Regions from separate parts of the Streptomyces sp. NPDC060209 genome, predicted to be linked through region 2. Evidence: predicted binding sites of a transcription regulator. Region 2 holds the regulator's gene; the other holds the start of a gene.

Region 1 (19,163 bases), on a different contig from region 2:
GCCAACTCTCCGGCGACGCTCACGGTGCCCGAGTCCCACTTCGACCTCGTCCGCACCGGCATCGCGATGTACGGCATCTCGCCCAGCCCCGAGCTGGGCACCCCGGCCGACTTCGGGCTGCGGCCCGTCATGACGCTCGCCGCCTCCGTCGCGCTCGTCAAGCAGGTCCCTCCGGGCCACGGCATCAGCTACGGACACCACTACACGACCTCCGCCGAGACCACGCTCGCCCTGGTGCCGGTCGGCTACGCGGACGGCATCCCGCGCCATGCCTCGGGCCGGGGCCCCGTCCTCGTCGGAGGCGCCGTCCGCAGGATCGCCGGCCGGGTCGCGATGGACCAGTTCGTGGTCGATCTCGGGGGAGACGTCCTGGAGGCGGGCGCCGAAGCGGTGCTGTTCGGGCCGGGGGACCGGGGCGAGCCGAGCGCGGAGGACTGGGCGCAGGCGGCGGACACGATCGCGTACGAGATCGTCACGCGCATCGGCGCACGCGTCCCGCGCGTCCATCTCCACGAGGACTCCGGCCGGGGCTGAGGCCCCGGCCCGGCCAGGATCATGATCCGACGACGACGAAGGAGCACGGCACGGTGAGCGAGACCAGCGCGGAGGACGTGGTGGCGACGGCGGCCGTCGCGGCGGCCGGCTGGCGCCGGGCGGGCGTCGCCGGGGCGGCGATAGGCGTCATCGCCGCGGGCGCGGCCGCGGGCGTCGCCGTCGAGCGGCTCACCGTGGGCCGGGGCATGCGCAAGAAGGCCCGCCTCGCGCTGGACGCCTCCGGCCCGTACGGCTCCCTGCGGGGGCTGCCCGGCCGGGCGGTCGCGGACGACGGCACCGAGCTGTACTACGAGGTCGACGAGATCGAACCGGACGGCGGTACGAGCCGTTCCGGCGCGCGCTCCGGGAGTGCCCCCGCGGGCTCCGGATCGCGCAGGCGCAGGCTCTTCGGGAGCAAGGACCCCGCGCCTCTGACCGTCGTCTTCAGCCATGGCTACTGCCTCGGCCAGGACTCCTGGCACTTCCAGCGCGCCGCGCTGCGCGGCCTGGTCCGCACGGTCCACTGGGACCAGCGCAGCCACGGCCGCTCCGAGCGGGGCAGGGCGCAGGCCGAGGGCGTGCCGGTCGGCATCGACCAGCTGGGCCGTGATCTCAAGGCGGTCCTCGACGCGGCGGCTCCCGAGGGCCCGCTGGTGCTGGTCGGGCACTCCATGGGAGGCATGACGATGATGGCGCTCGCCGACCGGTATCCGGAGCTGATCCGCGACCGGGTGGCCGCGGTCGCGTTCGTCGGGACGTCGAGCGGCAAGCTCGGCGAGGTGAATTTCGGGCTGCCGGTGGCGGGCGTGAACGCGGTGCGCCGGGTGCTGCCCGGGGTGCTCAAGGCGCTCGGCTCGCAGACGGAGCTGGTGGAGCGAGGCCGGCGGGCGACAGCCGACCTGTTCGCGGGACTGATCAAGCGCTACTCGTTCGGATCGCGGGACGTGGACCCGGCGGTCGCGCGGTTCGCGGAGCGGCTCATCGAGTCGACCCCGATCGATGTGGTCGCCGAGTTCTATCCGGCCTTCACCGAACACGACAAGAGCGGGGCCCTGCCCGCCTTCCTCGGGATTCCGGTGCTGATCCTGGCCGGTGACAAGGACCTCGTGACGCCCAGTTCGCACAGTGAGGCCATCGCGGACGAGCTTCCGGACGCGGAGCTGGTCATCGTGCCGGACGCCGGGCATCTGGTGATGCTGGAACATCCGGAGACGGTGACCGACCGGCTCGCGGACCTGCTGGTGCGGATCGGAGCCGTTCCGGCCGAGGCGCGCTGATCCTCTACCGTTGGTCGGCATGGAAGCAGCGCACAACGGCCCGGTGGCCGACACCGTCGCACCGGGCACCGTCACCCTGGACATCGCCGTCGAGTCCCCCGAAGAGATGAAGGAGCTGGGCCGCCGGATCGCCGGTGTGCTGGCCCCCGGCGACCTGGTGATGCTCACCGGAGAGCTCGGCGCGGGCAAGACCACCCTGACCCGGGGCCTCGGTGAGGGCCTCGGGGTACGCGGTGCCGTCACCTCGCCGACCTTCGTGATCGCCCGGGTCCATCCGCCGCTGGGCGAGGGCCCCGCACTGGTCCACGTCGACGCGTACCGCCTGGGCGGCGGCCTCGACGAGATGGAGGACCTGGACCTCGACGTGTCGCTGCCGGAATCGGTGATCGTCGTGGAGTGGGGCGACGGCAAGGTCGAGGAGCTGTCGGAGGACCGGCTGCGGGTGGTGATCGACCGCGCCGTCGGCGACACGGACGACGAACGCCGCACGGTGACCCTGGTGGGCATCGGCGAGCGCTGGGCGGGGCTGGGCGCGGAGCTGACGGGGGCCTGATGCTCCTCCTCGTGGAGGTGCCGTGACCCGTCCGGCGGCGCCTGAGTAGGGTTGGCCCCGGCCGGCGCGAACACGGGGGACGCACGCATGCAACACCTGCGGGGGGACGACCCTGTCCGGATCGGCCCGTACACGGTCCTGGGCCGGTTCGACACGGGGAGCGGCCCCGGCGTTCTCCCGGAGCCCCGGTACATCGCGCGGAGCGCCGACGGCGACCGGACCGTGCTCGTCTGCCTTCCGCGCACCGGCGCGGACCCCGCTCGGTGGGCCGCCGAAGCACGACAGGCCCGCGACCTGTCCGTTCCCGGCTTCCTCCCGGTGGACGAGGTGGGAGGCACGGCGGCCGCCCCCTGGTACGCGGCGCCCCATGACGTGGCGCTCTCGCTCCCCGACGCGCTCACGGCCCAGCGGGGCCCGCTGCCGGAGCCGTTCGTGCGCGCCCTCGGCACGGCGCTGGCCTCTTCGCTGGGAGCGGCGCACGCCCAGGGTGTGATCCACGCAGGGCTGTCCCCGTCCGCGGTCCTGGTGACCCCGAGCGGGATCCGGCTGGCCGGATTCGGGGCGGTGCGCTCCGCCGGGGCGGACGGGCAGCACCGCGGGAACATCCCGGGCATCGACCACGGAAGCCTGCCGCCGGAGCAGATGACGGGCGGCAGACCGCGTCCGCTCGGGGACGTCCACGGGATCGGAGCGGTGCTCTCGTACGCGAGCACCGGCCACACCGTGCCGCAGCGCGAGGAGATCCCCGAAGGGCTGCGCGCCGTGATCACCGCGTGCCTCGCCCGCGACCCCGCGCAACGCCCGGCAGCGGCGGAGCTGGCGGCCGCGTTCGCCGTGGGTCCCGGTCGCGCCGCACCCGCGGTGGGCGGCCGGCAGGCCACGGTGCTCGACGCCCCTTTCGCCGCCGCTCTCCCTCCCAGGGTGGCCGTGTCCCTCGCCAGGGCGGCGGCCACCGTACTCGCGGCGGAGCCCTCCGGGCCCGCGCCGGTCCGCGGAGATCGCCCGCGGCTCACAACCGACGGTCTGGACTGACGGCCATGTTCTCCGCACTCACCCACGACGACCCCTCCCGGTTCGGCGGATACCGCCCGGTCGCCCGCCTCGGAGGCGGAGGCATGGGGACGGTCTATCTGGCCCGCTCGGCGGACGGCCGGACCGTGGCCCTCAAGACGATGCACGCCCACCTGGCCGCGGATCCGGTGTTCCGCAGCCGCTTCCGACTGGAGACCGACGCGGCCCGGATCATCGGCCCGGTCCACGGGGCCCGGGTCTTCGACGCCGATCCGTCGGCCGACATCCCCTGGCTGGCGACCGAGTACGTGCTGGGGCCGGGACTCGACGACGCGGTCTCCGTGTGCGGCGCCCTCCCGGAGCCGGCGGTACGGGCGCTCGGGGCTCTGCTGTGCGCGGCACTGACCCAGCTTCATCACTCGGACGTCGTCCACCGTGACCTCAAGCCGTCCAACATCATGCTCACCGTCGACGGGCCCAAGGTCATCGACTTCGGCATCGCCCGCGCCGACGGGGACGACCGCCTCACGCGGACCGGAGCGGCTGCGGGCACTCCCGCCTTCATGTCCCCGGAACAGGCGACCGGCCACGAGCACACCGCGGCCGGTGACGTGTTCGCCCTCGCCGGGGTGCTCACCTACGCGGCCACGGGCCGTGGGCCCTTCGGGGCCGGGCAGCCCGCCGACCTCCTCTACCGGGTCCGCTACGCGGAGCCCGACCTCACGGGTGTTCCCGCGGCACTGCTGCCGGTCCTGGCCAGGGCCCTCAGCAAGGTCCCGGCGGACCGGCCCTCCGCCACCGAGCTCGCGGCCTGGCTGGAGCCCCCCGCAGGGGAGTTCTCGGATCACCTGCCCGATGCAGTCCTCACCGGCATCGCCCGGCGCGCCTCGGCGGTGTTCGCCGTGATGCCCCGCCGCACGGCACCGGCGGACGCGGAGGCCCTCCCGGACACGGCCGCGCGAACCACCGTCCGGCCGTCCCGCCGCGGGGTTCTGGCCGCGGGCGGCGGCTCCCTGCTGGCTCTGGCGGCGGCCGGGACGGGTGCGTGGGCGTGGTTCGGGCGGGAAAGTCCTGGCCGGAAGAACATCCCCACCGTGTCGAAGAGCCCCGCGTCGGACATGCTCTGGCAGGTCGGATCCGACTACGGGATCGACCCCGAAGTGCCGTCGGCCCCGCTTCTGCTGGAGGACGCCGTCCTCGTGGCGTCGAGCGCCAGCACGCTGCAGGCCGTGGACCCGCGTACGGGCCGATCCCTCTGGACGGAGCAGGACGTACTCCTCTTCCACCAGACCACCACGGACGGCAAGCGGGTGTACACCGTCGACTACGCCCTGGACGAAGAGGCTCCGCTCGCCGTCCGCATCGTCGAGACGGACACGGGGACCGCCGGTCCGACGGTCGCCCGTCTCACGAACCTCCGGGGGCGCATGCACCAGAACCAGCTGCTCTGCGCCACGGAAGCCGTCGTCTACGGAGTGGGCGGGGTGGGGCCCTACTCGACCGAGGGGTTCCGCAAGGACCAGTCCTGGTTCCTCTTCGCGCTCGACAGCGGGACGAGCGACGTGCTGTGGACCCGCCCGCTCCCCGCCAGGCCGGACCGGTCCGAGCGCTTCCACTTCCTGTCCGGCCGGCGCGAGGGAGACCACCTGGTCCTCGTCCAGCAGGCGGCGGACGGCGGGCTGAGCCTCACCGTCCGGGACGCCCGCACCGGCGCACCGCTGTGGGACACCCCGCTCGACGGGGAGGGCCCGGCCTCGGGCCATGCCCGGACCGCGGTCGACGCACAACACGTGTACCTCGCGTCGGACGGTCTCGTCGCACGGCGACTGGCGGACGGCGCCGAGGCCTGGCGCCACGAAGGAGACCGCCCGGGAGCCGTCCACGGCCCGCCGGCGGTCAAGGACGGCGTCGTCTACGCGGTGGAGAAGGGCCGAGGCGTCGTCGCGGTCCACGCCGGTAGCGGCAAGGCCGCGTGGACGCAGACGGGCCAGGCGGGCGCGGAGGCCGACGCACCGCCCACGGTGGGAACCGCCTACGTGTACAGCGAGTCCGCCACCGGCCTCACCGCCGCAGACCTCCGTACCGGCGCGGCCGCCCAACCGCTCAAGGCCGCTCGCGGCCGGTACTTCGCCCACGGACCCGCCGAGCGGCTCATCGCCCAGGGCGACGCCTATACCGCCGGATACCCACTCCTCTGACTGCACGGGAAGCGTCGCGGAACATGAAACCCCTGACTACCGGAGACCCGATCCGGCTCGGTCCCTACCGCATCCTCGGGATCCTCGGCGAGGGCGGCATGGGCAAGGTGTACGTCGGCCGGGACGGCGGAGGGACTGTCGCCGCGGTGAAGGTGCTGCACTCGCACCTCGCCCACGACCCCGATCTCGCCCGGCGCTTCGTCCGCGAGGCCCTCATGGCGCAGGCGGTCGGCAGCGACGGCGTGGCCAGGGTCATCGACAGCAGGACCGAGGGCGGGCGGCCCTGGATCGCGACCGAGTTCCTGGTAGGGCCGACCCTCGAGGAAGCGGTCGGCGCGTACGGCCCGCTCGACGAACCGGCCGTACGCGCCCTCGCCGTGGCGGTGGCACGCGGACTGCGGGACATCCACGCCGCAGGCCTCGTGCACCGCGACGTGAAGCCCGGCAACATCGTGCTCACCGCCACCGGCCCGCGGATCATCGACTTCGGGATCGCGCGCCCCGAGCACGGCCTCACGCTGACCCTGACCGGACAGGTCCCGGTGACGCCCGGCTACGGAGCCCCCGAACAGGTGCTCGGTCACCGTGTCGGTCCGGCCGCCGACGTCTTCTCACTCGGCGCGGTGCTCGTGTACGCGGCGAGCGGCCGACGCGCGTACGACGGCCCGCACGTCGCCGCCGTGCAGTACGAAGTCGTCCACGGCGAGCCGCGCCTGGACGGGGTGCCGGCAGCGCTCCGGCATCTGATCGCCCCGTGCTTCGCCAAGGATCCCGCGCAGCGTCCCTCCACGGACGCGATGACCACGGCCTTCGATCCGCCGCGCGGCGCGGAACGCGCCTGGCGCCACGGCCCCCTCGCGCGGGACGTCTCGGCTCGTCGGCGCAGCCTCCACGACCTCACCACGTCGGTCGACGTGGGTACGGGCCGTGCTGTGCCGCGGCGCCGCCTGCTGACCGCGCTCGGCGTCGGCGGCGCGCTCGCCGCCGTGGGCGGGGGAACCGCTCTGTGGCTGCACGGTCGTGACCGCCCGGACCCCTTCGGTATCCCGCCGGCCGTGAAGACTCCGAAGGCACCGGTCCTGTCCGCGGAGGAGGGCGACTACGTCTACGGCGAGACGCCCGAACCGATATGGACCCACACCTCGGTGTTCGGTGACGACACCCCCGCGCCGCTGCCGGTGCGCGACGTCATCGTGGTCGGTGCCCCCGGCGGGGGCATCGCGGCGCGCGGCGTCGTCGACGGTGGACTCCGCTGGTCGGCACCCGGCACGGAGGCCGCGCGCCGATACGTGTCGCTCTCCGGGCGACTGGTGGCCGCGGCGGACGGCGAGGGCGTCCTGCGCACCTTCGTCGCCTCGACGGGCGAACCGAAGTGGACCGCCGCCGTGGATGCCTCCTGGGTCCTGGCGGCGGACGACGAAGCGGTGTACGTGGTCACGGGCGACGGCCGCCTGCGGAGCATCGGCCGGGCGGACGGCAAGGTGCGCTGGTCCGTCGACGCCGGATCCGGACTCGGCGCGAAGCCCGGGCCACGCGGTGTGACGGTGGCCGGGCGCCTGGTGGTCGCCGCAGCGGGCGGCACCGTCGTCGCGGTCCGGACCGATGACGGCGGCACGGCGTGGAAGCTGCCCGACCAGGGCGAGGGGCGGCCCGGGCTGGCGACCGCCGAGGGCGCCGTCTTCGTGAGCGGCGAGCACCTGCGGGCCGTGAACGCGGGCGACGGCAAGGAGCGCTGGGTCGCGGACAACCCCGAGGTGTCCGGCATCACGCCTGCGTGGGGCTCTCCCACGGTGCACGGCACACACGTGTACGCGGCGGTCCTCGGATACCCCCGACGCCTGGGCACCGAGGACGGACAGCCGACCGATTGGGTCCAGGAGGGCCTGCTGAGGTGCGACCCGCCGAGCCCGCTCATCGTCCAGGGCGACGGCTTCTGGTCGGTCGCGGTGAACGACACGGGGGGCGGGGTCAACGTGATCGATCTGGCCGAGGATCGCGAACCGTGGGTGTTTCCCGTCATCAAGAACACCGATCGCTACTGGCTCACCGCCGACGCCAACCGGGTCTTCGTCATGGACGGTGACTCGCTGACGGCGCTGCCGGTGTTCTGAGGGGCGGCCCGGGCCCGCTCTTTCCGACAGGTCGTCGGTAAGTGTTGCGTGCGGGGCCGCGGACGTGGTCCCATGGGAAGGACCTGGTTAGGTCTACCTAATTATTGACCTGGCCATGTCGTTCACCGAAGCCCGAGGAGGCGTGTATGCCGACACCCGAGCGTGACGTGGAGCCGCAGTCGCCGCCGGTGGAGCAGCCGTCGGCCTCTACGGTGTCGATGAAGGACCTGCTGGCGTCCTGCGCCGCCGCGTCGGCGGTCTCGACGCCGCCACGCAGTGAACGGCCCGACGCCGACGAGGAGCAGCTGTCGGCGGGGCGTGACGCCGCCTAGCGCCCCAGCCCTCAGGGGACGACGACGACCTTCACACCGACCGTGGCGAACGTCCACAGCACGTCGCCGTCGGCCCGCTTCATCCGCACCCCGCCGGTCTTCATCGTGGGGTCGGGGCTCTCCATCGAGCCGTCCTGGGCGGCGCTGAAGCCCACGGCCACGTCGTCGACGTCCGCGAAGCGCACCACGTGCTCGATCAGGACGCCGTCCGAGCCCTTGATGCTGCCGGAGCGCGAGGTCACCCGGTACACGCCGGGCAGCGGGTTCACGGAGCTCGGCATGACGGCGAACGTCCGGAGAGCCTTCTCCTCGTCGTCCACCAGCCACACCCGGCGGTCCTTCAGCGCGTACACGACGCGGGCCCCCGCGTCGGAGTCCTCGGGGACCGCGAGCGGCTCCTTCGGGGGCTCGGGCTTCTCGGTGGGGGCCGCCGCAGGCTTGGAGACCTCGGCCGAGGGGACGGCGACCGTGTCGGGCGCGTTCGCCGACGCCTGGTAGGCGAGGAAACAGACCGCGGCCACCGCCGCGGCAGTGAGCCCGGCCACGATTCCCGAGCTGCCCCTTGCCACCGTGAGGTCCCCTTTCACATGCCGTCCGTCGCATGTCGTACAAGCATTTACGTCGTACACGCGTATACCCGGCGACGGTACCAGCAGCGGGAGGGGAGACCGGGACGCTGTACTGGCTGCCGTGGCCGAGTCGGCGGAGCCGTAGGCTGTTTGTGTGCTGCTGCTTGCCATGGATACCGCCACCCCCGCCGTCACCGTCGCCCTTCACGACGGGACCTCCGTCGTCGCCGAGACCGGCCAGGTCGATGCCCGGAGGCACGGGGAGCTTCTTCTGCCCGCCGTCGACCGGGTCCTCGCCGAGGCCGGGGTGAAGCTCGACGCCGTGACCGACGTGGCCGTCGGGGTCGGCCCCGGCCCGTACACCGGGCTGCGCGTCGGCCTGGTCACCGCCGCGACCTTCGGTTCCGCCCTCTCCGTTCCGGTGCACGGGGTGTGCACGCTCGACGCCCTCGCTCACGCCGCCGGTCTGGACGGCCTCGAAGGCCCCTTCGCCGTCGCGACCGACGCGCGCCGCAAGGAGGTCTACTGGGCGCGGTACGAGGACTTCCGTACCCGGGACGGCGAACCCTCCGTCGACCGGCCCGCCGACATCGCGGAACGGCTCGCCGGACTGCCCGTCGCCGGTGCCGGCGCGCTGCTCTACCCCGAGGCCTTCCCGGACGCCCGGGGCCCGGAACACGTCTCCGCCGGCGCGCTCGCCGCCCTCGCCGCCGAACGCCTGGCCGCCGGCGCCGCGCTGCTGCCGCCGCAGCCGCTCTATCTGCGCAGGCCCGACGCCCAGGTGCCGAAGAACTACAAGGTGGTCACACCCAAGTGACCACCGCGACCGCTGTGCTCCGCGAGATGCGCTGGTGGGACATCGAGCCGGTGCTGGAGCTGGAACACGAGCTGTTCCCCGACGACGCCTGGTCGGCCGGCATGTTCTGGTCCGAACTGGCCCGCGCCCGCGGGCCCCGCGCCACCCACCGCTACGTCGTGGCCGAGGACCCCGCCGACGGCCGGATCGTCGGTTACGCGGGTCTGGCCTCGGCCGGCGACCTCGCCGACGTCCAGACGATCGCGGTCAGCCGCGGCCAGTGGGGCGGCGGCCTCGGCTCCGACCTTCTGACCGACCTGCTCCGGCACGCCACCGCCTTCGAGTGCACCGCCGTGCTCCTGGAGGTCCGTGTCGACAACACCCGCGCCCAGAAGCTCTACGAACGCTTCGGCTTCGAACCCATCGGCTTCCGCCGTGGCTACTACCAGCCGGGCAACATCGACGCACTCGTCATGCGCCTGACCGTACAAGGAACAGAGACAGACTGATGGCTGACGAACCGCTCGTACTCGGTATCGAGACCTCCTGCGACGAGACCGGTGTCGGCATCGTGCGCGGGACGACGCTCCTCGCCGACGCCGTCGCTTCCAGCGTCGACACGCACGCCCGCTTCGGCGGTGTCGTCCCGGAGATCGCCTCCCGCGCCCACCTGGAGTCGATGGTCCCCACCATCGAGCGCGCCCTGAAGGACGCAGGGATCAGTGCCCGCGACCTCGACGGCATCGCGGTCACGGCCGGCCCCGGGCTCGCCGGGGCGCTGCTCGTCGGCGTCTCGGCGGCCAAGGCGTACGCGTACGCCCTGAACAAGCCGCTCTACGGGGTGAACCACCTGGCCTCGCACATCTGCGTCGACCAGCTGGAGCACGGCCCGCTGCCCGAGCCGACGATGGCGCTCCTGGTGAGCGGCGGGCACTCCTCGCTGCTGCTGGCCCCGGACATCACGAACGACGTACGGCCGCTGGGCGCGACCATCGACGACGCGGCGGGCGAGGCCTTCGACAAGATCGCCCGGGTGCTGGACCTCGGTTTTCCCGGAGGCCCGGTCATCGACCGGCTGGCCAGGGAGGGCGACCCGAAGGCGATCGCCTTCCCGCGCGGGCTGAGCGGCTCGCGCGATCCCGCGTACGACTTCTCCTTCTCCGGGCTCAAGACGTCCGTGGCGCGCTGGATCGAGGCGAAGCGCGCGGCGGGCGAGGAGGTTCCCGTACGGGACGTGGCGGCGTCGTTCCAGGAGGCCGTCGTGGACGTCCTCACCCGCAAGGCCGTCCGGGCCTGCAAGGACGAGGGTGTCGACCACCTGATGATCGGTGGTGGCGTCGCGGCCAACTCGCGGCTCCGGGCGCTCGCCGAGGAGCGGTGCGAGAAGGCCGGGATCCGCCTGCGGGTCCCCCGGCCGGGGCTGTGCACCGACAACGGCGCCATGGTCGCCGCGCTCGGCGCGGAGATGGTGGCGCGCAACCGCCCGGTGTCGGACTGGGAGCTCTCCGCGGACTCCTCGCTGCCGGTCACGGAGACCCACGTGCCGGGCGCTCACAGCCACGACCACGACCACGTGCACGAGATCAGCAAGGACAACCTCTACTCATGACCGTCGCCCTGATGTGGGAGGCCCGCGCCGCCGAGGGCCGGGGCACGGAGCTGCTGGAGTGGGCCAGGGCCCGGACGGCCGAGCTGGCCCGGGAGCCGCTGCGCAGCGAGCTGCTGCGCGCCCCGCAGGACCGGGTGCTCGTGCTGACCTGGTGGGACGCCGCCTACGACGACGAGCTGCCGGAGCTGCCGGAGCCGGACGCCGGGCTGATCACCCGCGCGGTCCACCGGTGGCGCTTCGAGTCCCTCGGCCCGGCGGGCGGCTGATCCGGGACCGGGGAGCGCCGGACGGGATGCCTCCCGGAAAAGAATCCTGAAAGATTTTCCCGGACGTGTCGATCCGGGCCCCTCCCGTTCGACGCATGGGTGAGAGGCGGGGAACAGCCCCGCTTCCGGAGTCCGAGGAGACACCATGCCGCGCTATCTGACGATGGTCCGGATCGACGAGAGGAACGCCCCGGCCGAGGGCCCCAGCCCGGCGCTGATGGAGCGCATGGGGGCGCTCATCGAGGAGATGACCAAGGCAGGTGTCCTGCTGGACACCGCGGGTCTCACCCCGACCTCCGAAGGCACCAGGGTCACCTGGTCCGACGGCGAGTTCACCGTCACCGACGGGCCGTTCACCGAGACGAAGGAAGTCATCGGGGGCTACGCCCTCATCCAGGCCAAGGACAAGGCCGAGATCCTGGAATGGACCAAGCGCTTCCTCGCGGTCCACGAGCCGTACTGGACGATCACCTCCGAGATCCGGGAGATCGCCGAAGGCTGACGGGGACGGCGGACAGCGTCCGGGGCGGGGCGGCGGATCCTTGCCGCGCCCGCCCCCGGCTGCTCTGATGGGTGTCCGTGACAGCAACGAGCAGCGCCGTCGAGACCGTGTACCGGATCGAGTCGGCCAGGATCATCGCCGGAACGGCGCGCATCGTGCGGGACGTCGGAATCGCCGAGGAGATCGCCCAGGACGCACTGGTCGCCGCCCTGGAGCAGTGGCCGAGGACGGGCGTCCCCGACCGGCCCGGAGCCTGGCTCATGGCCACCGCGAAACACCGGGCGATCGATCTCGTACGCCGCAAGGAGACCTACGCCCGCAAGCTGGCCGAGGCCGGCCGGGCACTGGAGGACGTGCCGCCGCCCGGGGTGGCCGACCCGGACGCCATCGACGACGACCTGCTCCGGCTGATCTTCACCTCGTGCCATCCGGTGCTCTCCACCGAGGCGCGTGTCGCCCTCACCCTGCGGCTGCTCGGCGGCCTGAGCACCGACGAGATCTCCCGCGCGTTCCTGGCCACGGAATCCGCTGTCGCCCAGCGCATCGTCCGCGCCAAGCGGACCCTCGGCCGTGCGGGGGTGCCCTTCGAGGTGCCGTCGGGGCCGGAGCGTTCCGCACGGCTCGGCTCCGTGCTCGACGTCGTCTACCTGATCTTCAACGAGGGGTACGCGGCCACCGCGGGCGACGACTGGCTGCGCCCCGCGCTCTGCGAGGACGCCCTGCGGCTCGCGCGGCTGCTGGCGGGTCTGATGGACGGGGAGCCGGAGGTCCACGGGCTGGCGGCCCTCCTGGAACTGCAGGCGTCCCGTACCCGCGCCAGGACGGGCGCGGACGGCACGCCCCTCCTGCTGGCGGATCAGAACCGGGCCCGCTGGGACCAGTTGCTGATCCGACGGGGTTTCGCGGCTCTGGAACGGGCACACGCGCTGGGCGGCGCCCCGGGGCCGTACACGCTGCAGGCCGCGATCGCCGCCTGCCACGCCCGCGCCCTGCGCTACTCCGACACCGACTGGCCGACGATCGCCACCCTCTACGGGCACCTCGCCAGGGCCGCCCCGTCGCCGGTGGTGGAGCTGAACCGCGCGGTGGCCGTGTCGATGACCGAGGGACCGGAGGCGGGTCTCGCCCTGACCGACGCACTGGTGGACGATCCGGCACTCTCGGGGTACCACCTGCTGCCGAGTGTGCGCGGTGACCTGCTGGAGCGGCTGGGGCGGGGCGAGGAGGCACGAGCCGCTTTCGTACGGGCGTCGGAGCTGACCCGTAACGCACGGGAGCGGGAACTGCTGCTCGCACGTGCCGGGCGCGTGTCCCGATGAGTTCCGGGCGCTGCGGCGGTCTACCTTGCACAGCGTCCCGTGACGCACCGCGCGGAGTGGAGGAGAGAGACCATGCAGAAGATCAGGCCCTGTCTGTGGTTCGACGACCAGGCCCAGGAGGCCGCGGAGTTCTACGTCTCGGTCTTCGGCGGGGACTCCCGCATCGTCGACGTCACCCACAACCTGGACGCGGCGCCGGGGGAGACCGGATCGGTCCTGACGGTGGACTTCGTGCTCGCGGGCCAGGAGTACCTCGGCCTCAACGGCGGCCCTCATTTCCGCTTCAGCGAGGCCGTCTCGCTGAGCGTGGACTGTGTGGACCAGGAGGAGGTCGACAGGCTGTGGGCGAAGTTCACCGAGGAGGGTGAGGAGAGCATGTGCGGGTGGCTGAAGGACAAGTACGGCCTGTCCTGGCAGATCGTCCCGCGTGCGCTGCCCGAGCTGCTCGGCGGCCCCGACCGGGCCAGGGCCGGCCGGGCGATGAAGGCGATGATGGGCATGCGGAAGCTGGACGTGCGGGCCCTGCTGGACGCCTGAGGCGCGCAGCGCACGCCGTGCGCGGGCGGGGGAACGGGCGCACCCTGGAAACAGGACTCCCGGGAGGTGACCGTGATGATGGAGACCGCCGTCGGATGGCATGTCGAGCTGGAATTCGAGGAGGACACCCACCGGACCCGTGCGGCCGCGATGGTGCGGCTGAGTGACGGGACCGAAGTGCGGGCCCACGGCTACGCCAGCCGCCACCCCTCCGACTCGCAGCAGCCGCGGGTGGGGGAGGAGATCGCCGGGGCACGCGCGCTCAACGAACTGGCGATGAGGCTGCTCACCAAGGCGCACGACGAGATCGACGAGGCGTCCGGCCGGACGTCGTACCCGCTGACCTGATTCCCCGAACCGTTCCACCGCCGGAGGGCGGCGCGCGGACTCGGTAATGTCTGGGCCATGCCCAGCCGTTCACCGCTTCCGCCTCCGCCCCCGCCAGTGGAGATACGTACATGGCCCGACCGCGACGCCCTGTTGAGGGACCGGGCGGTGGTTCTCGGCGAGCTCGTGAAGATGTTCATCGGGCCCACGCGGCTCGGAATCCTGTGGATGTGGGCGGGGATCGCCGCACTCGGCTGGTCCCTGGTGGGATCGGCGTTCCTCATGTTCGAGGACGCCTACGACAGCCTGGGTGTGATCCCGGGGGTCATCTGTCTCGCCGCCGGCGCCGCCGTGCTGATCCCCGCGGGCGCCCTCCTGGCCGTCGGCGTGGCCAGGGACCTGCGCGTCCACCGGCTCCTCGTGGCGTGGGGCGGGCTGGACCGCGATCCCGTGGGTGACGTGCCCCTGCGCAGGCCACGGGCGAGCCTCGCCTGGCTGCTGCTGTCCTTCACGCTCTGCGCGGCGGGCCTGTTCGCCTGCGTTGGCGTCCCGGGGACCGCCAGGGCGGGCCAGGAGACGTACGGCCTGGTGGCCTGGCTGATGGGGCTCGGCTTCCTCGCCTGGCTGACCGGACTGACCGGAATCGTCAAGGCGTTCGCCCACCGCCGCTGGGTGCTGCGGGTACTCGTCGGGGCGCCGACGGGCCCGCCGGTCACGGTCGACGGCTGATCAGGGCCGCTTCACCGGCTGCCCGATCAGCATCGTCGGGGCGCCGGCCACCCGGGTCAGGATGACGGTGGCGGCGTGCGGCCCCTGGAGCTTCATCTTCCGGCGAAGCTCCTCCGGTTCGACCGCCGAGCCGCGCTTCTTGACGGTCAGGACACCGACCTGACGCTCCCTCAGCAGCGCTTTCAGCTTCTTCATGTTGAAGGGCAGCTGATCGGTGATCTCGTACGCGGCCGTGGCGTCGGATTCGTACGGAGTGTCGCTCGTGACATACGCGATCGTCTCGTCGATCAGCCTGCCACCGCACCGTTCCACGACGCGGGCCACCAGGTGGGCGCGGATGACGGCGCCGTCCGGCTCGTGCAGATACCGGCCGACGGGGCCGACCGGCGGGGCGGGGAGCGGGCCGTCGGAGACGAGGGTCGTGCGGGACGGGAGCAGCGTGGCCCGGAAGGCGCCGGGGGTGAAGCCCTCGCCGAACCAGAGCACGGCCTCCTTCACATCGCCGCCGTCCGAGATCCACTCGGCCTCGGCCTGCGGGCCGATCGCCTCGTGCGGCACGCCGGGGGCGATCTTCAGCGCGGCGCGGGGCGCCTTGAGCGCGGCCCCGGTCGCCCAGGAGAGCGGCGGTGAGTAGGCCTCGGGGTCGAAGATCCTGCCCCGTCCGCCGCGCCGCGCCGGGTCGACGAAGACGGCGTCGTACGGGGAGGTGTCGATCTCGGTGACGTCGGCGCACCGGACCTCGACGAGGTCCTGGAGGCCGAGCGCCTCGGCGTTGGCGCGGGCGACCTGGGCGGTGAGCGGATCGCGGTCCACGGCCAGGACCGAGATGCCCGCCCGGGCAAGGGCGATCGCGTCGCCTCCGATTCCGCAGCACAGGTCGGCCACGCTCCGCACGCCGAGCTCCGCGAACCGCTCCGCGCGGTAGCCGGCGACCGAGGTGCGGGTCGCCTGTTCCACGCCGTCGGGGGTGAAGAACATGCGGTACGCGTCCGCCGCCCCGAACTTCGCCACCGCGCGCTGCCGCAGCCGCGCCTGACCGAGCGCCGCCGACACCAGGGCGGCGGGATGCGTGCGGCGGAGCCGGGTCGCGGTCGCCAGTTCCCGTGCGGGGTCGTGGTCGCGCAGCTCGTCCAGTAGCGCCGCGCCCTCGGGGGAGCGCAGGGCGGCGAAGGCGGCGAGAGGGTCGGCGGGGTCGGCCTGATCGGCGGGGGGAAGGGCGTTCACGAATCCATTGTGAGCCAGCCGGGGGACGCGGCGGGTCCGCCGGAGGTGTCGCGGCGGGCGGCCGATATCCCGGTGGCAGGATGCGGCGCCATGCAGCTAGTACGACAAAAAGAAAAATTCGCCACGAAGCGTCACAGAACGGCCTGTGCGGTCCTGGCCGCCCTGTTGATCGGCGCCGCCGCCTCCGGGTGCGCCGACGGTAAGGACGAAGGGGCCGGCGGCTTGCGGAAGCCGGCCGCCGGGCAGCCGGGGGCCGCCGCCGCGCAGGCGGGTCCCGCCGCGGCCGAGGCCAAGGTCAAGGCCAAGGCCGAGCGGCTGAAGCGGGAGCAGGCCGCCCGCGTCGCCGTCGCGAAGAAGTGGGGTCTGGCGAAGGTGCCGCTCGTCGCCCCAGCGCCACCCGCCGTGAAGCCGCGCATCACCACCCGTGAGGGGTTCGAGGTGGAGGGCGGGGAGAAGCTGCCGCCGGTCTTCACCACCGTGCCCACCAAGGAGCGGATCGTCTTCCTGACGATGGACGACGGGGCGGAGAAGGATCCCGAGCTGCTGCGGATGATGACCGAGCTGAAGATCCCGTACAGCGCCTTCCTCACCGACTACGTGGTGAGTGACGACTACGGCTACTTCAAGGACATGCAGGCCCGGGGCGTCACCCTCAACAACCACACGCTCAACCACCGCTACCTTCCGGGGCTTTCGAAGGCCGACCAGCGGCGGGAGATCTGCGGCGAGCAGGACAAGCTCGGGAAGTACTTCGGGAAGCGGCCCACCCTCTTCCGGCCGCCGTACGGCAACTACAACGGCGACACCCTGCGCATCGCCGCGTCCTGCGGCATCAAGGCCGTGCCCCTGTGGGCGGCCGAGGCGTTCCCCGACCACATGGAGTGGCGGGAGTGGGACCAGGACCTGCATCCCGGCGACATCATCCTCACCCACTTCCGGGGGTCCGAGGACTGGAAGGGGTCCATGACCGACATGATCCGCCGCGTCATGGAGACGGTCACGGACAAGGGGTACGCCGTGGCCAGGCTGGAGGACTACGTCTGAGGTGACTGCGTCCGGTGCGGGGCGCGGGTGCGGACGGTGTGACGGGCCGTCCGCCCCGTCCGCAGCGTCCCCGTCCCGCGGCCGGAACACCGCGGCGGTCTCCCGCGTTGTCCGGGCGTGCGCCGGTCCAACGGCGCCACGCGAGGGTGGTGAATTGGCACTCCGCTTGACCGAGTGCTAATCGCGGTCATAGTCTCAGTGCTGGCACTCCCCAAGGGAGAGTGCCAGCACTACCGCGCGACAGGGCAGGTCCGGCACCCGCGACGACGGATCGACCTGGTCGCCACACCACAGACTGTTAAACCCCGTGAGATCTCCGAAGGGGGAGACCGGATCGTGTCGACCACCAGCTCCAAGGTTGCGATCAAGCCGCTCGAGGACCGCATTGTGGTCCAGCCGCTCGACGCCGAGCAGACCACGGCTTCCGGCCTGGTCATTCCGGACACCGCGAAGGAGAAGCCCCAGGAGGGCGTCGTCCTGGCCGTGGGCCCGGGCCGCTTCGAGAACGGCGAGCGCCTTCCGCTCGACGTCAAGACCGGCGACGTCGTTCTGTACAGCAAGTACGGCGGCACCGAGGTGAAGTACAACGGCGAGGAGTACCTCGTCCTCTCGGCGCGCGACGTCCTCGCGATCGTCGAGAAGTAATTCACCCACGTTTGCTTCTGTTCTGCGCCCCTGGCCCCCTGCGAAATAACTAGCCGGGCGGCGAGGGGCGCAGTTCGTTTTGAGAGGGAAGAAAACAGCCCATGGCGAAGATTCTGAAGTTCGACGAGGACGCCCGTCGCGCCCTTGAGCGCGGCGTCAACAAGCTTGCCGACACGGTGAAGGTGACGATCGGCCCGAAGGGCCGCAACGTCGTCATCGACAAGAAGTTCGGCGCTCCCACCATCACCAACGACGGTGTCACCATCGCGCGCGAGGTCGAGCTCGACGACCCGTACGAGAACCTCGGTGCCCAGCTGGTGAAGGAGGTGGCGACCAAGACCAACGACGTAGCTGGTGACGGCACCACCACCGCCACCGTGCTCGCCCAGGCCCTCGTCCGCGAAGGCCTGCGCAACGTCGCCGCGGGCGCGTCCCCGGCCGCCCTGAAGAAGGGCATCGACGCCGCCGTGAAGGCCGTGTCCGAGGACCTCCTCGCGACCGCCCGCCCGATCGACGACAAGGCCGACATCGCCGCCGTGGCCGCGCTCTCCGCGCAGGACCCGCAGGTCGGCGAGCTCATCGCGGACGCGATGGACAAGGTCGGCAAGGACGGTGTCATCACCGTCGAGGAGTCCAACACCTTCGGTCTGGACCTCGAGTTCACCGAGGGCATGGCCTTCGACAAGGGTTACCTGTCCCCGTACATGGTGACCGACCAGGAGCGTATGGAGGCCGTCCTCGACGACCCGTACATCCTGATCCACCAGGGCAAGATCGGCTCCATCCAGGAGCTGCTCCCGCTCCTGGAGAAGGTCATCCAGGCCGGTGCCTCGAAGCCGCTGCTGATCATCGCCGAGGACGTCGAGGGCGAGGCGCTCTCCACCCTCGTCGTCAACAAGATCCGTGGCACCTTCAACGCCGTCGCGGTGAAGGCCCCCGGCTTCGGTGACCGCCGCAAGGCCATGCTCGGCGACATCGCCACCCTCACCGGTGCGACCGTCATCGCCGAGGAGGTCGGCCTCAAGCTCGACCAGGCCGGTCTGGACGTGCTGGGCACCGCCCGCCGCGTCACCGTCTCCAAGGACGACACGACCATCGTCGACGGCGGCGGCGACTCCGCCGACGTCAAGGGCCGCGTCAACCAGATCAAGGCCGAGATCGAGTCCACGGACTCCGACTGGGACCGCGAGAAGCTCCAGGAGCGCCTCGCGAAGCTGGCCGGCGGCGTGTGCGTGATCCGTGTCGGTGCCGCCACCGAGGTGGAGCTCAAGGAGAAGAAGCACCGTCTGGAGGACGCCATCTCCGCGACCCGCGCCGCGGTCGAGGAGGGCATCGTCTCCGGTGGTGGCTCCGCTCTGGTCCACGCCGTCAAGGTCCTCGAGGGCAACCTCGGCAAGACCGGCGACGAGGCCACGGGTGTCGCGGTCGTGCGCCGCGCCGCCGTCGAGCCGCTCCGCTGGATCGCCGAGAACGCGGGCCTCGAGGGCTACGTCATCACCTCGAAGGTCTCCGAGCTCGAAAAGGGTCAGGGCTTCAACGCCGCGACCGGTGAGTACGGCGACCTGGTGAAGGCCGGCGTC
Region 2 (9,280 bases):
AGAAGGAGCCGCTCCGCTTACCCGGAAGCGTCGGTACCGGCCCCGTACCCATGCCGTGGCCGGGAGGCGCCGCGGCGGCGCGCGGGGACGGGACGGGCGCCGCGCTCGCCCACCGCATCATCTCGGGCGGCCGCACCCTCGGCGCCGTCCTCGTGGGCCGCGAGGGCGCCGACCACATTCCCGACGCGGTCGCCGCCCTCCTCGCGGACTTCGTACGCCGGGTGGGCCTCGCCGTGGGCGCCGCCCGCGCCTACACCCGCCAGGCCACCATCAGCCGCATCCTGCAGCGCGGCCTGCTGCCCAGCAAGGTCGCCGAGATACCCGGAGTCACCAGTGCCCTGGTGTACGAGCCGGGGGACGACGGCGTGGTCGGAGGCGACTTCTACGACCTCTTCCCGTGCCCCGGCGGCCGCTGGTGCTTCGTGCTCGGAGACGTCCAGGGCAGCGGCCCCGAGGCCGCCGTCGTCACCGGCCTCGCCCGGCCCTGGCTGCGCCTGCTGTCCCGGGAGGGCTTCCGCGTCGGAGAGGTCCTCGACCGGCTCAACCGGCTCCTCCTGGACGACGCCATGGAGGCGGCCGAGGCCGCCGCCCTCATGGTCGCGGCGGCGGGCGGTCAGCAGCTCCAGGGCGGCGAGCAGATCCAGGACGGCTACCAGTCCCGCTTCCTCTCCCTGCTGTACGGCGACCTCGTGCCACTCCCGGACGGCGGTGTGCGCTGCACGGTGGCGAGCGCCGGCCATCCGCTCCCGCTCCTGCTGCGACCCGACGGCTCCGTACGCCCCGCCGCCGAGCCGCAGGTGCTGCTCGGAGTCGTCGAGGATGTGGCGTACGGCAGCCAGAGCTTCGACCTGGCACCGGGTGACAGCCTCCTCTGCGTCACCGACGGGGTGACGGAGCGGCGCTCGGGGCGGCTGATGTTCGACGACGGCGACGGCCTCGCGAAGGTCCTGGCGGGCTGCGCGGGGCTTCCGGCCGCCGGGATAGCCGACCGGATCAAGCGGGCCGTCCACGCCTTCGCCGAGCGCCCGCCCGACGACGACCTGGCCCTGATGGTGATCCAGGTCGACGGACACGCGGATGTGCGGGACAGCTCCGCCGGCGAGTGACAATGGACGGTATGCCTTCCGTACTGCCCGATGGTGAGCCCGTGCCCGACGACGGGGCGCTGCCCCGCCATGCCCTGGAAGGCGCCGCCGGCCGGCCGCTCGGCTTCTACCTGCACGTGCCCTACTGCGCCACCCGCTGCGGCTACTGCGACTTCAACACCTACACCGCGACCGAGCTGCGCGGTTCCGGCGGCGCCCTGGCGTCCCGGGACAACTACGCGGCCCATCTGGTCGAGGAGGTCCGCCAGGCCCGCAAGGTGCTCGGCGACGACCCCCGTCCGGTCCGCACGGTCTTCGTCGGAGGCGGTACGCCGACGCTGCTGCCCGCCGCGGACCTCGTCCGGATGCTCGCGGCGATCCGTGAGGAGTTCGGGCTGGCGGAGGACGCGGAGATCACCACGGAGGCCAATCCGGAATCCGTCGATCCGGCGTATCTCGCGGCGCTGCGGGAGGGCGGCTTCAACCGTGTCTCCTTCGGCATGCAGAGCGCCCGGCAGCACGTCCTGAAGGTCCTGGACCGTACCCACACGCCCGGCAGGCCCGAGGCCTGTGTCGCCGAGGCCCGTGAGGCCGGCTTCGAACACGTCAATCTCGACCTGATCTACGGGACACCGGGTGAGTCCGACGACGACTGGCGGGCCTCCCTGGAAGCGGCGATCGGCGCCGGGCCCGACCATGTGTCGGCGTACGCGCTGATCGTCGAGGAGGGGACCCAGCTCGCCCGCCGTATCCGACGGGGCGAGGTCCCGATGACGGACGACGACGTCCACGCCGACCGCTATCTGATCGCCGACGAGGCGATGGCGGCCGCGGGCTTCTCCTGGTACGAGGTGTCGAACTGGTCCCGTACGCCCGAGGGCCGCTGCCTGCACAACGAGCTGTACTGGCGCGGGGCCGACTGGTGGGGCGCCGGACCGGGGGCGCACAGCCACGTCGGCGGGGTGCGCTGGTGGAACGTCAAGCACCCCGGGGCCTACGCGCAGGCCCTGGCCGAGGGCCGCTCGCCCGGGGCCGGCCGCGAGGTGCTCGGCGACGAGGACCGGCGGGTCGAGCGCATTCTGCTGGAGCTGCGGCTCGTCGAGGGCTGCCCGCTTTCACTGCTCGCCCCCGCGGGCCTCGCGGCGGCCGGCCGCGCGGTGACGGACGGGCTGCTGGAGCCCGGACCTTACGGTGAGGGACGCGCGGTCCTCACACTGCGGGGCCGGCTGCTGGCCGACGCCGTGGTGCGGGACCTGGTGGACTGAGGCCCCGCACCGGCCCGTGCACCCTCGAAGGGCCGCGCAGGGGGAGGCTTCTACGGCCCCTGGAGAGCCCTCAGGGCACCGGACAGTCCGCACGGGTGAGCGCCGCCCCGCCACCCGCCGCCCGGCCGCACACGATGCGGCTCCGCGCGTCCGGCCCCGGGCGCGTGACCTCGACGACGTTCAGGCCGTGCACCTTCTGGTCGGCGTAGGGAGTCGTCCCCCGGAAGGTGATGGTCCCGGTCGGCATGTCGTGCAGGGCCACCGAGTACAGCGTCGCCCAGGTCTCCGCCGCGCTCTGCGGAGTGTCGCTGCGGGTCGCCGCGGCGTAGAGGGCCGCCGTCGCCTGGTAGGAGATGACGATCTGCCCGCTGGCGAACATCTGGTCCTCGTACGGGCGCTCCTTCGGCAGAGCGGGCAGCTGCTGCCCTTCGGGGAGCAGCGACTCCAGCGTCTTGCGGGAGTCCTCGTAGAACGCCCGGCCGCCGCCCTGGCTCATCGGCGCGAGCGCGCCGTAGTAGAGCGTGACCTTGTCCGCGAGCTTCGTCGAGTCGTCGAAACGCGCTTTGGCCAGGTCGTCGCCGGTGAAGACCGTGATGGCCTTGTCCGAGCAGCCGGCCGTCTGCCCGAGTCCGGACATCAGTGTGTTGACGTCCTCGACCCGGCCGGCGAAGTACAGGGCGTCGGGTACGCGCTCCGCCCCGCAGATCGAGTGCAGGGGCGCGTCGAGATTGGCCGATCCGCCGTCCTTGGACAAGGAGTACCGGGTGTCGGCGGCCAGGGCGAAGCCGGATTCCTTCAGCATCTCCAGGCCGACCCTGCGCTGCTCGGTGGTGTAGCGGTCCTTGTCCTCGTTGCCCACCTTCCTGGACAGGACGACGGCCTGCGGATCGTCCAGCCGGTCCGCCAGCTGGCCGGCGATCAGCCCGACGGCGTCCGCCTGCTCCTCGTCGGTCGCGGCGAGGCCGAAGTAGTTCGGGAACTCGCGGGCCAGGTCGCTGCCGGAGTTCGTGGTGTCCACCACGGGCAGTCCGGCGCGCTGGAGGAGTCCGGTGGCCTTCGCGCTGTCCGTGGTGTTCCGGCCGAGGCCCACCACGCCTACGACGGAGGAGTCCCGCCGGGCGACCTCGATGATCTTCTTGACCGCCGTCGTCTGCCGCAGCATGTCCTGGCCGCCGTTGGCCGTCAGGACCCGGAGCTTGACGGAACGATTCGCCGTGTCGTTGACGAACCGCTGGTGGAGGTAGACGCCGGTCAGCTCCTCCAAGCCCTTGCGGGTGTCCTCCTTGTTCGTGTCGGTGCCGGTGAGCGGGCCCGCGTAGACGACGGTGACGTGCGGCGCGTCCGGCTGGATCCCCGCGTTCTGCTCCCGTATCGCCTGTTCGATCCGCTCGAAGGTGACGCCCTTGCCCACCCCGTTCAGCTGCAGGGCGTTCCCCTCGGCGAAGCGCACCTCGGAGGCGGTCGCCACCCCGACGCACTCCTTGGTGCCCCCGGGACCGGCCACTCTGACCGCGTCCGTGCTGCGGCCGACGAGCGGGCCGTAGCAGTACGTCTCCTTCCAGTGCTGGCTCCACAGGAAGGTCCCCAGCAGCGCGCCGACCAGCACGAGCGTGACGGTCCTGCCCGACATCACCCACCAGGCCCAGGTCCGCCGGACCCGGTGGGTGACGAGCTGGAGATAGGCGTGCTCGTGGGTCAGCTGCTCGGTGGGGAGGGGCAGCCGCAGCACCCAGGCCAGCGACACGGCCGCCGCGGGAGCCTGGCCGACGCTCAGGTCCTCGACCCAGCTCTCGTACCGTGCGCGGGCTCCCGAGCCGGCGCCGGCGTTCGCGGGCGGCTCCGGAGGCAGCGGCGGGGTGTGCCGCATGATCCGGTCGGCCGGCAGGGAGGCCAGGAGCAGCAGCGGATCGACCTCGCTGCGCCGCGAGCGCACGTTGTTGATGGCGTTGATCAGAAGGACGCCGCCGTTGTCCTGTGTGGCCGTGGGAAGGAACACCACCGGCGGAACGGTGCGCTTGCTGCGCCGCCAGTCCAGGGCGTGCGCCCGGTAGCTGTCCAGCAGGTCCTCCAGCAGCGCCTGGACCCGCAGTTCCAGGTGGAACTGGCGCGCGTGCTCGTCGCCGGCCCCCGCGTCGGCCACCCGCTCCGCGACAGCGGCGGCCCGCGCCCGGATCACTCGCCAGGAACCGCTGGGGGAGAAACGCGACCAGCCGTCGGACGGATACGCGGTGCTCGACGCCGCCAGGGACGACGTGGTCGCGAGCCATCGGCTGGCCGGGCGCAGCCAGAGCAGCGGCGGCGCAGCCCTCGTCATCAGCCGCACGACCGCCAGGCCGAACAGGGCCGCGGCCGCCACCAGGGCGGTCAGCACCCAGCCGATCTCGCCCAGCAGCACGCTGAGCACGGCGATGAAGACGGCCCCCAGGAAGGTCTCCGGACGGACCGAGGCGCGGAGCGAGTCCCACCAGTTGTTGCGCCCCGACCGGCTGGCCCGCCAGCGCAGGCTGCCCAGCTGTTCCAGGATCCGTTCGTCGCGCTCACGGGCACCACCCCAGTCCGGCTGCGCGACGACCGTCGCAGTGGCCTGCTCGATGGCGGCGAGCAGCCGGGAGCGGGGAAAGGTGAAGGGCTTGTACTGCGAGGCGCCCCGGGTCTCCCAGGGCCGCTCGGTGAGGGTGCGGACCATGGACAGCGCCGCCTCGTACGGGGTGGCGCCGCCGGCGTCGAGGAGTTTCACCGGGACCCGGCGCAGCTGGTTCGCCCGGTGGACCTGGCAGACGATCTGCTGGACCCTGCCGTCGATCTCCGGGCCGGCGGCAGCGTCCTGTGCCTGCGCCACGACCAGGGGCATCACCGGCCGGTTGACCCGGTACTGGTCGATCAGCTGCTGCATGAGGTGGAAGACGGCGGAGGCCGCCTCGTTCTCCGCACTGTCCCGCCACACTTCGCGCGTCATCCGCCCCCGTGCCTTCCCCTGAGCCCGGCCCTGCCGTCATCCCTCAATAACGGATGGTCAGTGTGCGGCGCAGGTGTTCACGGGGATCGGTACCGGATCCTCCTCAACGGTCCCGGGACATCAGGCAGGAAGGGTGACGAAGTCGATCAATTCCTCGACACGGCCCAGAAGTTGGGGTTCCAGGTCCTTGTACGAGCCGACCTTCGAGAGGATGTGCTGCCAGGCCGCGCCCGTGTTCTCCGGCCAGCCCAGCGCACGGCACACGCCCGTCTTCCAGTCCTGGCCGCGCGGTACCACCGGCCACCCGGGGATGCCGACGGACGACGGCTTCACGGCCTCCCAGACGTCGATGTACGGATGTCCCACCACCAACACGTGCGCGTCGGTGACCTGAGCGGCGATCCGGGACTCCTTGGAACCGGGCACCAGATGGTCGACCAGGACACCGAGCCGGGCGTCCGGACCGGGCGCGAACTCCCGCACGATCGCCGGGAGGTCGTCGACGCCCTCCAGGTACTCCACCACCACGCCCTCGATGCGCAGGTCGTCGCCCCAGACCCGCTCGACGAGTTCGGCGTCGTGCCGCCCCTCCACATAGATCCGGCCCGCCCGCGCCACCCGTGCCCGCGCCCCGGGGACCGCCACCGAGCCGGAGGCCGTACGTGAGGGGCGGACCGGGCCGCCGGCCGACGGGCGCACGAGCGTGACGACCCTGCCCTCCAGCAGGAAGCCGCGCGGCTCCATCGGGAAGACCCGGTGCTTGCCGAAGCGGTCCTCCAGCGTGACCGTCGGTCCCTGGGCCGTCCTCTCGCAGCGGATCACCGCCCCGCAGAAGCCGCTGACGGCCTCCTCGACGACCAGATCGGGCTCGGCGGGTACCTCGGGGGCGGGGGCGGACTTCTTCCACGGCGGAGTCAGATCCGGCTGGTAGCTGCGCATGGCACGACGATAAACGGGGGCCCGTTCACGACACGCCGAAGCGGGCGGCCAGTTGATCACGCTGTGCCCGTACGAACGCCGCGTCCACGACCGCCCCGTGCCCCGGCACGTACAGCGCGTCCTCGCCGCCCAGCTCCAGGAGCCGGTCCAGCGCGGCCGGCCAGTGCGTGGGGACCGCGTCCCGGCCCGCCTGCGGTTCGCCGGACTCCTCGACCAGGTCGCCGCAGAGCACCACGACGGGGGAGCCCGGCACCAGCACCGCGAGATCGTGACCGCTGTGACCGGGGCCCACATTGGCCAGCAGCACCTGGAATCCGTCGCCGAGGTCGAGCGTCCACTCGCCGCTCACCTGATGCCGCGGGGCCACCAGCGCGTCCGTGGCCGCCGTGGCGTCCGCCTCACTCATTCCGTGCCGCAGCGCGTCCGCGCGGAGTTCCCCGGCCCCCCGCGCCAGCAGATCCGCCGTGCCGACCGCTCCGTAGACCTCCGCCCCGGAGAAGGCAGCGGTGCCCAGCACATGGTCGAAGTGCGGATGGCTCAGTGCGATATGCGTCACCCTCCGGCCCAGCAGGCCCTCCGCCTGGGTCCGCAGCTCGACGCCCTCCCGGAGCGTCGAACCCGTGTCGTAGAGCAGCACGCCGTCCGCCCCGGCCACCAGCGCGGCCGTCGCGTCCCAGACGGGCAGGCGTCGCCGCCCCGTACCGTTGCCCAACCGCTCCCAGCCGAACTCTTCCCAAGAGACGTCCATACGGCGACGCTATCGGCAACGACCTGCGCAGTCCCGCGACGGCATGGCCGGTCGCCCTTGCCCCGGCCCCACCCCGCCCCCGTACACTGACCGGGGGGGATTGCTGGCACTCGAACGCACAGAGTGCCAGGCAGACGCCGAAGAACCACAGCTGGAGGTGTGCGCGGTGCTCAGCGAACGCAGACTCGAAGTGCTGCGCGCCATCGTCCAGGACTATGTCGGCACCGAGGAGCCCGTCGGCTCCAAGGCGCTCACGGAGCGGCACAGCCTCGGGGTCTCCCCGGCGACTGTCCGCAACGACATGGCGGTACTGGAGGACGAGGGTTTCATCGCTCAGCCGCACACGAGTGCGGGGCGCATTCCGACGGACAAGGGCTACCGGCTCTTCGTCGACAAGCTCGCGGGCGTCAAGCCCCTGTCGTCGCCGGAGCGCCGGGCAATTCAGAATTTCCTCGACGGCGCGGTCGACCTCGACGACGTCGTGAGCCGCACGGTCCGGCTGCTCGCCCAGCTGACCAGACAGGTCGCCGTCGTGCAGTACCCCTCGCTGACCCGGTCGACGGTCCGGCACGTGGAGCTGCTGTCGCTGGCTCCGGCCCGGCTGATGCTCGTGCTGATCACGGACACGGGCCGGGTCGAACAGCGTATGATCGATTGCCCTGCACCGTTCGGTGACACGTCACTGGCCGATCTGAGGGCCCGGCTGAACAGCCGGGTCGTCGGACGACGCTTCGCGGACGTCCCGCGGCTGGTGCAGGACCTGCCGGAGTCCTTCGAATCCGAGGACCGGGGAACCGTGTCGACGGTGCTCTCCGTCCTTCTCGAGACTCTGGTCGAAGAGACGGAGGAGCGGCTGATCATCGGCGGCACCTCCAACCTCACCCGCTTCGGGCACGACTTCCCTGTGATGATCCGGCCGGTGCTGGAGGCATTGGAGGAGCAGGTCGTGCTGCTGAAGCTGCTCGGTGAGGCAACGGATTCGGGCATGACCGTACGGATCGGGCACGAGAACGCCCACGAGGGCCTCAACTCCACGTCCGTCGTCGCGGTCGGCTACGGTTCGGGCGACGAGGCAGTCGCCAAACTCGGCGTGGTCGGACCGACCCGCATGGACTACCCCGGAACGATGGGAGCGGTACGCGCAGTGGCACGTTACGTCGGACAGATCCTGGCGGAGTCGTAAGTGGCCACGGACTACTACGCCGTACTCGGCGTGCGCCGCGACGCATCTCAGGACGAGATCAAGAAGGCATTCCGTCGGCTCGCACGCGAGCTGCACCCGGATGTCAACCCGGATCCGAAGACCCAGGAGCGGTTCAAGGAGATCAACGCCGCTTACGAGGTGCTGTCGGACCCGCAGAAGAAGCAGGTCTACGACCTCGGCGGCGACCCGCTGTCCGCCTCCGGCGGCGGTGGCGCGGGCGGATTCGGACAGGGTGGCTTCGGCAACTTCTCCGACATCATGGACGCGTTCTTCGGTACGGCGTCGCAGCGCGGACCCCGTTCGCGCACCCGGCGCGGCCAGGACGCGATGATCCGCCTGGAGATCGACCTCTCCGAAGCGGCCTTCGGCACGACCAAGGACATCCAGGTCGACACCGCGGTCGTCTGTACGACCTGCAGTGGCGAGGGCGCCGCACCCGGCACCTCCGCGCAGACCTGTGACATGTGCCGCGGCCGTGGCGAGGTCTCCCAGGTCACCAGGTCCTTCCTCGGCCAGGTCATGACCTCGCGGCCCTGCCCCCAGTGCCAGGGCTTCGGCACGGTCGTGCCGACCCCGTGCCCCGAGTGCGCCGGTGACGGCCGCATCCGCTCGCGGCGCACCCTCACCGTGAAGATCCCCGCCGGTGTCGACAACGGCACCCGGATCCAGCTCGCGGGCGAGGGCGAGGTCGGCCCCGGCGGCGGCCCCGCCGGCGACCTGTACGTCGAGATCCACGAGCTGTCGCACGCCGTGTTCCAACGCCGCGGCGACGATCTGCACTGCACGGTCACCATCCCGATGACCGCCGCGGCGCTGGGCACCCAGGTGCCGCTGGAGACGCTCGACGGTCTGGAGGAGATCGACATCCGGCCGGGCACCCAGTCCGGCCAGTCGGTCCCGCTGCACGGGCGCGGCATCACGCACCTGCGCGGTGGCGGGCGCGGCGACCTGATCGTGCATGTCGAGGTCATGACCCCGACGAAGATGGATCCCGAGCAGGAGCGCCTCCTGCGGGAGCTGTCCAAGCTGCGCGGCGAGGAGCGGCCCACGGGCCAGTTCCAGCCGGGACAGCAGGGTCTCTTC

Evidence for each region. The regulator HrcA, encoded in region 2, represses chaperone genes, less so after heat shock. The targets are predictions, from matches to a motif close to TTNGCACTCNGNNNNNCNGAGTGCNAA.
Region 1: groES (co-chaperone GroES) is a predicted target of HrcA. The motif match lies at 17,093-17,119, and genes of this name have one in related genera.

The regions. Positions count from the first base shown of each region.
Region 1 is NZ_JBHWZS010000103.1:254-19,416, reverse strand. Features, by position in the region: gene alr (alanine racemase) at 1-534, shown strand, start outside; gene ACFWFI_RS20790 (alpha/beta fold hydrolase) at 588-1,811, shown strand; gene tsaE (tRNA (adenosine(37)-N6)-threonylcarbamoyltransferase complex ATPase subunit type 1 TsaE) at 1,831-2,364, shown strand; gene ACFWFI_RS20780 (protein kinase family protein) at 2,452-3,396, shown strand; gene ACFWFI_RS20775 (protein kinase domain-containing protein) at 3,402-5,573, shown strand; gene ACFWFI_RS20770 (serine/threonine-protein kinase) at 5,597-7,684, shown strand; gene ACFWFI_RS20765 (hypothetical protein) at 7,831-8,016, shown strand; gene ACFWFI_RS20760 (hypothetical protein) at 8,028-8,585, opposite strand; gene tsaB (tRNA (adenosine(37)-N6)-threonylcarbamoyltransferase complex dimerization subunit type 1 TsaB) at 8,755-9,402, shown strand; gene rimI (ribosomal protein S18-alanine N-acetyltransferase) at 9,399-9,890, shown strand; gene tsaD (tRNA (adenosine(37)-N6)-threonylcarbamoyltransferase complex transferase subunit TsaD) at 9,890-10,990, shown strand; gene ACFWFI_RS20740 (hypothetical protein) at 10,987-11,256, shown strand; gene ACFWFI_RS20735 (YciI family protein) at 11,402-11,758, shown strand; gene ACFWFI_RS20730 (RNA polymerase sigma factor) at 11,836-13,077, shown strand; gene ACFWFI_RS20725 (VOC family protein) at 13,150-13,614, shown strand; gene ACFWFI_RS20720 (DUF1876 domain-containing protein) at 13,690-13,962, shown strand; gene ACFWFI_RS20715 (hypothetical protein) at 14,020-14,670, shown strand; gene ACFWFI_RS20710 (THUMP-like domain-containing protein) at 14,671-15,894, opposite strand; gene ACFWFI_RS20705 (polysaccharide deacetylase family protein) at 15,985-16,938, shown strand; gene groES (co-chaperone GroES) at 17,275-17,583, shown strand; gene groL (chaperonin GroEL) at 17,685-19,163, shown strand, end outside.
Region 2 is NZ_JBHWZS010000311.1:68-9,347, reverse strand. Features, by position in the region: gene ACFWFI_RS36060 (SpoIIE family protein phosphatase) at 1-1,106, shown strand, start outside; gene hemW (radical SAM family heme chaperone HemW) at 1,118-2,350, shown strand; gene ACFWFI_RS36050 (ABC transporter substrate-binding protein) at 2,421-5,306, opposite strand; gene ACFWFI_RS36045 (DUF3097 domain-containing protein) at 5,427-6,245, opposite strand; gene ACFWFI_RS36040 (MBL fold metallo-hydrolase) at 6,271-6,993, opposite strand; gene hrcA (heat-inducible transcriptional repressor HrcA) at 7,160-8,176, shown strand; gene dnaJ (molecular chaperone DnaJ) at 8,177-9,280, shown strand, end outside.